2 regions of the Ramlibacter sp. bp-362 genome follow, and region 1 is predicted to be linked to the other one. Evidence: riboswitches for the same ligand, from Rfam matches in the RefSeq annotation. Region 1 holds a riboswitch; the other holds the start of a gene.
What was found. Region 1 has a riboswitch for thiamine pyrophosphate ahead of ACY0MJ_RS18015 (FAD-dependent oxidoreductase). Riboswitches for the same ligand answer to the same signal wherever they lie in the genome.
Positions count from the first base shown of each region.

Region 2: linked by a shared signal. The riboswitch ahead of thiD (bifunctional hydroxymethylpyrimidine kinase/phosphomethylpyrimidine kinase) and the one ahead of ACY0MJ_RS18015 (FAD-dependent oxidoreductase) in region 1 are both predicted to bind thiamine pyrophosphate.

Region 1 covers NZ_JBUDXE010000014.1:41,109-45,466, forward strand. Annotated here, with positions in the region: gene xth (exodeoxyribonuclease III) at 1-37, opposite strand, end outside; gene ACY0MJ_RS18005 (thiazole synthase) at 42-818, opposite strand; gene thiS (sulfur carrier protein ThiS) at 821-1,027, opposite strand; gene ACY0MJ_RS18015 (FAD-dependent oxidoreductase) at 1,046-2,095, opposite strand; TPP riboswitch at 2,136-2,246, opposite strand; gene ACY0MJ_RS18020 ((2Fe-2S)-binding protein) at 2,337-2,813, shown strand; gene ACY0MJ_RS18025 (xanthine dehydrogenase family protein molybdopterin-binding subunit) at 2,810-4,358, shown strand, end outside.
Region 2 covers NZ_JBUDXE010000021.1:26,565-30,922, reverse strand. Annotated here, with positions in the region: gene ACY0MJ_RS20625 (ATP-binding response regulator) at 1-612, shown strand, start outside; gene ACY0MJ_RS20620 (FKBP-type peptidyl-prolyl cis-trans isomerase) at 899-1,360, shown strand; gene ACY0MJ_RS20615 (glutathione S-transferase family protein) at 1,407-2,033, shown strand; TPP riboswitch at 2,115-2,209, shown strand; gene thiD (bifunctional hydroxymethylpyrimidine kinase/phosphomethylpyrimidine kinase) at 2,270-3,112, shown strand; gene ACY0MJ_RS20605 (LuxE/PaaK family acyltransferase) at 3,109-4,185, shown strand; gene ACY0MJ_RS20600 (acyl-CoA reductase) at 4,182-4,358, shown strand, end outside.

The sequences.
Region 1 (4,358 bases):
CCTTGACGCCGTTCACGTTGAAGGTCGCGACCTTCATGCGCTCACAGCAGGAAGGGCTGTCCCGTCACCGGCGTGCTCGGCACGGCCATCTCCTGGCGCGCCATGATGCCGGCCTCGTAGGCGAGCCGGCCCGATTCCACGGCGAGCCGGAAGGCCCGCGCCATCTTCACCGGGTCGTGCGACTGCGACACGGCGGAGTTCACCAGCACGGCGTCGAAGCCCAGCTCCATCGCGTGGACGGCGTGCTGCGGCGAGCCGATGCCGGCGTCGACGACCAGCGTCGCGTCCGGCAGGCGCGCGCGCAGCGTGCGCAGCGCCGTCGGGTTCAGCAGGCCCTGCCCCGAGCCGATCGGCGCGCCCCAGGGCATGAGGATGCGGCAGCCCGCGTCCAGCAGGCGCTGGCAGGTGACCAGGTCGTCGGTGCAGTAGGGGAAGACCTCGAAGCCGTCCTTCACCAGCGTGCGCGCCGCCTCCACCAGCTCGAAGAGATCGGGCTGCAGCGTGTAGTCGTCGCCGATCACTTCCAGCTTGAGCCAGCGCGTGTCGAACAGCTCGCGCGCCATGTGCGCCAGGGTGACGGCTTCGCGCGCCGTCTTGCAGCCGGCCGTGTTGGGCAGCAGGCGGGCGCCGCTCGCGCGGATGAGCCCGTAGAAATCGCCGGGCGTGCCGGCGGCGGCCAGCTGGCGCTTGAGGCCGACGGTGACCACCTGCGTGCCGGAAGCGGCGATCGCCTCCTGCAGCACCTGCGGCGAGGGATACCCGGCGGTGCCGAGGAAGAAGCGGCTGGCGAGTTCGACCTCGCCGATGTTCAGTCCCATGCTCAACCTCCCGTGATGGGCTGGAAAGTGAAGACGGCGTCGCCGTCGTGCAGAGCGCGAGCGGCGCGGCCCGCGCGCGGCACGAACTCGCCGTTGACGGCCGTGGCCAGCGCCTCGGGCGGCTGGCCGAGCGTCGCGACGAGGTCCGCGAGCGTCGCACCCGCGTCCACCTGGCGCGGCTCGCCATTGAGCGTGATCTGCTTGGTCATTCCGTCATTCGTCATTCGTCATTTCGCCATGGGCTGCAAGGCGGCCTCCACCAGCGCCGGCCCGATCAGCCAGCCGTGGCGGAACAGCCCGTTGATGCGCGTGAGCCCGTCGCGCGTCTCCAGCAGCGGCAGGTTGTCCGGCAGGGCCGGGCGCAGGTTCGTCTCGCTGTGCACGATGCGCGCCTCGGCGAGCTCCGGCACGACGCTGTGCGCCGCGGCCAGCAGTTCGACCGTGGTGCGCAGCGACACGGGCGAGCGGTCCTCGCTCTCGATCTCGCTGGCGCCCACGACCACGATGTCGGGCGCGCGCGGCACGATGTAGACGCGGTAGCGCGGGTGCAGCAGGCGCAGCGGCCGGCGCAGCGGCACGCCGGGCGCCTGCAGCCAGAAGATCTCGCCGCGCACGCCGCGCACGGGCAGCTGCGGGCGGGCTCCGGTGCCGCGCACGTCGAAGACGTGGTCGAAGCGCTGTTCGCCGCCGGCGGTGCGCAGCGCGCCCGGCTCGGCGGAGGCCACGGTTTCGCCCCAATGCCAGTGCACGCCGGTCGCGCCCGCCGCCAGCGCCTGCATCGCCTGCACGGTATGGATGCGCCCCTCGTGCGGGAGCAGCCAGGCGTGGGCCGGCCCGCGGACGGCGGGTTCGAGCTCGCGCAGGGTTTCAGCGGGAAGCGATCGAGGGACGAGATCCGTAGGGTGGCGGTGAGCGGAGCGAACCCCACCGTCGGCCATCTTCGCGTGCAACAACTCGATCACGCGCCGGGCCGCCCCTTCGTCCCCGCGATGCGCCAGCAGCAGGCTCCCGTCGAACGCGCACTCCACCGGCAGCGCGAGCTGCCCCAGCACCTGCGGCCACAGTTCCATGCTCCGCAAGCCCAGCCGGAACACGCCTTCGTCCGCGCATTCCAGCTCCGCCACGGGGCTCAGCATGCCCGCGGCCGTCCAGCCGGCGGCGCCGCGCGCCTCGGCGTGCGCGGCCGGGTCGAACACGTGCACTTCGTGCCCGGTGCGGGAGAGGTGGAAGGCGAGGAGGCGGCCCAGCAGGCCGGCGCCGGCGATGGCAATCTTCATCGCGGGCGGGCCCGGGAGGGCGGGAAAGCGGGGAGGGGAAGATGCTGCATGCGGCTCTCCTTACGCCGGTACGAACCGGTTCAAGTTCACGGGTTTGGTGTTGCCATCTCAGCGACCGGCCGGCAGGCCGCTCGCACCCCGGAGCGAGCGCCAAGTATAGCCCGCGGGGACCGCCCGCGCGGGCGCATGGCTTAGACTGGCCCGCACGAGCCCGGGCACACGGGCCGCAGGAGACAGCCTCATGGAGATGACGACCTTCCGCCTGCGCGTGAACGGCACCGAGCGTGCCGTGCAGGCCGGGGAGAACACGCCCCTGCTGGACGTGCTGCGCAACGCCTGCGGGCTCAAGGCCACGCGCTTCGGCTGCGGCAGCGGTGAATGCGGCGCCTGCCACGTGCTGCTCGATGGCGTCTCCACGCCGGCGTGCGACACGCCCGTGGCCGCGGCGCAGGGCAAATCCATCGTCACCGTGGAAGGGCTGGGCGGGCCCGGCCGGCCGAGCGCGCTGCAGCAGGCCTTCATCGAGGAGCAGGCCGGCCAGTGCGGCTACTGCCTCTCCGGCATCCTGGCCACGGCGACGGCGCTGCTCGAACGCGAACCGCACCCGAGCGAAGCGCGCGTGCGCGAGGCGCTCGACGGCCACCTGTGCCGCTGCGGCGCGCACAACCGCATCGTGCGCGCGGTGCTGCGCGCCGCGGAAGCGGGGAGCGCGCGATGAGCGATCTTCCGAAGAGCCTGCAGGCCAACCCGAAGCTGTCGCAGTGGCTGTCCATCCTGCCCGCGGGCCGCGTGGAGGTGCGCAGCGGCAAGGTGGAACTGGGGCAGGGCATCGTGACCGCGCTGGCCGCCATCGCGGCGGAGGAGTTGGACGTCGCGCCGGCGCGCATCACCATGGTCCCCGCGAGCACGGCGGCATCGCCCGACGAAGGCTTCACGTCCGGCAGCCTGTCGATCCAGGATTCCGGCAGCGCCCTGCGCCAGGCCTGCGCGGAAGCACGCGACATCTACCTGCGCGCGGCGGCGCAGCGGCTGGAAGTGGCCGTCGCCGACCTGGAGATCGCCGACGGCGCCATCCGCGTGCGCGGCGCGCCGGACGTGGCGAGCAGCTACTGGGAGCTGGCCGATCCCGCCTTGCTGGAGGTCGCCGCTTCCGGCCGGGCCCGGCCCAAGCCGCCGCGCGCGCAGGCCGAGGCGCAGCTGCAGAGGGAAGACCTCGCCGCGAAGGTCCTGGGCCGGCCGGCCTTCCTCCACGACATGGAGCTGCCGGGCCTGCTGCACGCGCGCATGGCGCATCCGCCCTCGCCCGGCGCGGAGCTGCTGGAGGTCGACGCGGCCGCCGTCGAGGCGCTGCCCGGCGTGGTGCGCGTGGTCCGCCTGCGCAGCTTCCTCGCTGTCGTCGCGCAAAGCGAGGACAGCGCGGTGCGCGCGCTGCGCAAGCTGAAGGCGGTGGCGCGCTGGCGCGAAACGGCATCGCTGCCCGACGTGGACGACCTGCCCGCCTTCCTGCGCGCGCAGCCGGCCGAGACCAGCATCGTCGACGAGCAGCGCGACGCGAAGGCGCCCGCCGCGGTGCGGCGCTTCGGCGCGAGCTATGCGCGTCCCTACATCGCGCACGCGTCCATCGCCCCGTCCTGCGGCATCGCCCGCTTCGACGGCGGCAGGCTGGAGGTATGGACGCATGCGCAAGGCGTGTATCCGCTGCGCAAGGACCTCGCCGTGCTGCTGGATCTCTCCGCCGACGCGATCACCGTGACGCACGTGCCCGGCGCCGGCTGCTACGGCCACAACGGCGCCGACGATGCGGCGGTCGATGCGGCCCTGCTCGCGCACGCCTTGCCGGGCCATCCCGTCCGCGTGCTTTGGACGCGCGAGGACGAACTCTCCTGCGCGCCCTTCGGCGCGGCGATGGCCGTGGACGTGCGTGCCGGCGTCGCGCCCGACGGCCGCATCGTGGAGTGGGAGCACGAGACCTGGTCCAACGGCCACAGCCTGCGTCCCGGCCGCATGGCCGTGCCCGTGTTCCACGCGGCGCCGCTGCTCGGCTTCGCGCCGCAGGTGTCCATCAACGTGCCGGTGGCCACGGGCGGCGGCGCCGAGCGCAATGCCGTGCCGACCTACGACTTTCCCCAGCGCAGGATCGTCAACCACCGCCTGCTCGCCATGCCGCTGCGCACGTCGTCGCTGCGCTCGCTGGGCGCGCACTGCAACGTGTTCGCGGCCGAAGGGCTCGTCGACGAGATCGCCGTCGCGCTCGGCGTCGATC
Region 2 (4,358 bases), on a different contig from region 1:
GATGCCCCCGGCAACCGCAGCCACGGCGGCCTGGGGCTGGGGCTCTCCATCGTGAAGCACCTGGTGGACCTGCACGGCGGCGAAGTCAGCGCCAGCAGCGGCGGCGCGGGGCAGGGCACGCGCATGGAGGTCACGCTGCCCGCGCAGGCGCAGGACGACGGCACCGCCGAACGGACGGAGCCCGATGCACCGGACTCCGAGTTCGGCACGCTCGAGGCCTTGCACGGAATCGACGTGCTCGTGGTGGAAGACGACCCCGAGGCGCTGGAGATGATGACGCTGGTGCTCGCCGAGCGCGGCGCGCGCGTGCGCACCGCGGCGGACAGCGACGCTGCGGTGCGCGCGGTGCAGCAGGCCTGGCCCGACGTGGTGGTGAGCGACATCGGCCTGCCGGGACGCGACGGCTACGAGCTGGCGCGCCAGCTGCGGCGCCTGCAGGACGAACGCGGCGCGCCGCGCCTGCCCGTGATCGCGCTGACCGCCTTCGCGCGCGCCGAGGACCGGCAGAAAAGCATGGACGCCGGCTTCGACGTGCACCTGGCCAAGCCGCTGAAGCCGCACGTGCTGCTGTCGGCGATCGTGCGTTGCTGCCGCGCGGCGCCTCCTGGGTGAGCGCCTGCCGACCGCTGCGCGTGCGCGCCCGCATCCGCCGTCCGGCGGAGGTGCTCAAGTCTTGAGCAGTCCAGCGCAAGCCGCGCCGCGCCTTGCTGCGCCGTGGGCGCGGGGCTGCTCATCCCATGCCTTGTCCACAGTCGCGGTGGATATCTTGCGCGGGCGCACCCCGGAAATCGCTTGACACGGGCGTGATGCGTTTGCTAACCGCCTCGCCGCGCGCCCGGCACCGCGCGCCGCGCCATGCGGGAATAATCGCCGCATCGCAACATCGACCGCCTCCGCCATGCGCTTCCTGACCTTCGCCTGGGCCGTCGCCGGCGCGGCCTGCCTCGCCGCCTGCACGCCACCGAGCAGCCCGCCCGCCACGAACACGGCCGGCGCCCCCGACATCGGCAAGCTGACCGGCACCGCGCGCGTCACGACGCCCAGCGGCATCGTGTTCCAGTCCATCCAGGCCGGCAGCGGCCCCACGCCCAAGGCGACCGACACGGTGAAGGTGCACTACCGCGGCACCTTCCCGGACGGGCGCGAGTTCGACAGCTCCTACAAGCGCGGCGAGCCCGCCACCTTCGCGCTGAACCGCGTGATCCCCTGCTGGACCGAGGCCGTGCAGATGATGCGGCCCGGCGGCAAGGCGCGCGTGACCTGCCCGCCCGAACTCGCCTACGGCGCGCGCGGCGCCGGCGGCGTGATCCCGCCCAACGCGACGCTGGTCTTCGACATCGAACTCGTCGCGATCCAGTAAGGGCGCGGACTGGACCGCGGGCGCGAAGGCGCACACAATGCCGCGCATGCTGACCTTCTACTACGCCCGCGGCACCTGTGCCCTTGCCTCCCACATCGCCCTGGAGCAGTCCGGTGCGCCCTACGAGGCCGTGCGCCTGGACTTCAAGGCGCAGCAGCAGCGCTCGCCCGAGTACCTGCGCGTCAACCCCAAGGGCCGCGTGCCGGCGCTCGTGACCGACCGCGGCGTCCTCACCGAGACGCCGGCCCTGCTGCAGTACATCGCGCAGTCCTTCCCGCAGGCGGGGCTCGCGCCGCTGGACGACGCGTTCCTGCTGGCGAAGATGAACGAGTTCAACAGCTACATGTGTTCCACCGTGCACATCGCCCACGCCCACAAGGTGCGCGGCTATCGCTGGGTGGATGCCGAGGACACGGCGTCGCTCGAGGCGATGAAGAAGAAGGTTCCGCAGACCATGGCCGAGGGCTTCGCGCTGATCGAGGAGAAGATGCTGCAGGGCCCCTGGGTGCTGGGCGACCGCTACAGCACGAGCGACGCCTACCTGTTCACGCTGGCACGCTGGCTCGAAGGCGACGGCGTCGACGTGCAGCGCTTCCCCAAGGTCGCCGACCACATGCGCCGCATGGAGTCGCAGCCCGGTGTGGAGAAGGTCCTGGCGCTGCACGCGTCCTGAGGTCCAGCGGACCGCGGGTTCCCGCAGGGGGGTGACGCAGGAACCCCACCGCCCTCCGGCATTCCGCCCTGTGTCACAATCCCCGCAGCTCCGGGGTGTACGCGACGCGTGCTGAGATCCAGACCCGTGAACTTGAACCGGTTCAGACCGGCGGAAGGAGAGCTGCAGCCCTGACCCCCTCGGCGGTCGGGGGCGACGCCTTCGGAGCACCTGTTGTCGCCCGCGAAGGAGTCCCCTTGAACCGCACCGCCGCCTTCCGCTATCCCCGCGTCCTCTCGATCGCCGGCTCGGATTCCGGCGGGGGCGCCGGCATCCAGGCCGACCTCAAGACCTTCAGCGCGCTCGGCTGCTTCGGCATGACCGCGATCACCGCGCTGACGGCGCAGAACACGCTGGGCGTGCGCTCCATCCATGCCGTGCCGCTGCAGACCCTGGTCGACCAGGTCGACGCGGTGGTGGAAGACATCGGCGTCGACGCCGTCAAGATCGGCATGCTCCACTCCGCCGAGACCGTGCGCACGGTCGCGTCCGCGCTGCGCCGCCACGGCCTGCGCAAGGTGGTGCTCGACCCGGTGATGGTCGCCACCAGCGGCGCCAGGCTGATCGACGACGAGGCCATCGAGGTGCTGGTGCGCGAGCTGTTCCCGCTCGCCACCGTCGTCACGCCCAACCTCGACGAGGCCGCGCTGCTGGTGCGCCAGCCGCTCGCCAGCGAAGCCGAGATGGAAGCGGCCGCCCGCCAGCTGGTCGAGCGCGGCGCGCCCGCCGTGTTGCTGAAGGGCGGTCACCTGCCCGGCGACACCGTCAGCGACCTGCTGCTCGCGCGCGGCGCCGCACCGGTGTGGATGCGCGCGCCGCGCATCGCGACCGACAACACCCATGGCACCGGCTGCACCCTGTCCAGCGCCATCGCCAGCCACCTCGCGCTCGGTGCCGACCTGCACGAGGCCGTGGCGCACGCGCGCGAGTTCGTGCGCGGCGCGCTCGCCGCCGGCGCCCCGGTGCGCACCGGCGCCGGCAGCGGCCCGCTCAACCACGGCCACGCTCCGCAGGCGATGCGCCTGCAGCCGCTGCCATGAACGCCGCCCTGGTCGACACGCTGCTGTCCTTCCTGGCCCAGGACGGCTGCAGCGACGCCGAATTCGACGCGCTGGCGCTGCGCCTCTTCGCCGAGCAGCACGCGAACAACGCCGCCTACCGCCGCTTCTGCCAGCTGCGCGGCGCGACGCCGCGCAGCGTGCGCAGCTGGCGCGACATCCCCGCCGTGCCCATCAGCGCCTTCAAGGAAGTGACGCTCAGCTGCGCGCCCGCCGACGGCGCCGAGCGCGTGTTCATGACCAGCGGCACCACGCGCGGCGACGTCAAGGGGCGGCACTACCACCCCACCCTCGCCGTGTACGACGCCTCCATGACGCGCAACTTCGCCCGCCGCTTCATGCAGGACGCGCAGCGCCTTCCCATGGCCATCCTGTTCCCGCCGGAAGAGGAACTGCCGAACTCCTCGCTCGCCCATTACCTGGCGCTTGCGGTGCGCCACTTCGGCACAGACGCGAGCCGCTGGACCGTCACGCAATCGGGCATGGACCTCGCGGGCCTGCGCGCGATGCTGGGCGAGGCCGAGCGCAGCGGCGAGCCCTGCGCGCTGCTGGGTGCCAGCTACAGCTTCGTGCACCTGCTCGATGCGCTCGCCGCCAGCGGCGAAAGTTTCCGCCTGCCGCCCGGCAGCCGCATCCTCGACACCGGCGGCTACAAGGGGCATTCGCGCGAACTGCCGCTGGATGCCTTCTACGCCGCCCTGGCCAGCCAATTCGGCGTGCCCCGCGAGCTTTGCATCAACATGTACGGCATGACCGAGCTGAGCACGCAGCTCTACGACGACGGCAACGCCGCCGTGCCCTCGGTGAAGTCGGGTCCGCACTGGATCCGTTCGCGCCTGGTGGACCCGCTGAACGGGCGCGAGGTGCCGCACGGAGAGCGCGGCGTGCTGGTGCACTGCGACCTGGCGAACTTCAACTCCGTCACCAGCATCCTCACCGAGGACGTCGGCGTCGCCGTCGCCGGCGGCTTCCTGCTGCTCGGGCGCGCCGAGGGTGCGCAGGCCAAGGGCTGCTCCCTCGCCGTCGAGGAATTCCTGCAGGCGGCGCGCGCATGAGCCTCACCTTCACCGCCGGCCACCTGCCCGGCCTGCCCGCGGAGGAAGTCGGCTGGCAGTCGCTTTCCTTCGGCGCGGGCGCGCAGGCGGTGCAGGTGCGCGTGCCGGTGCTGCAGCCCGCGCAACTGCAGGCGCTGGCGCGGCGCGTGAAGGCAGCGAGCGCGCGCCACCTG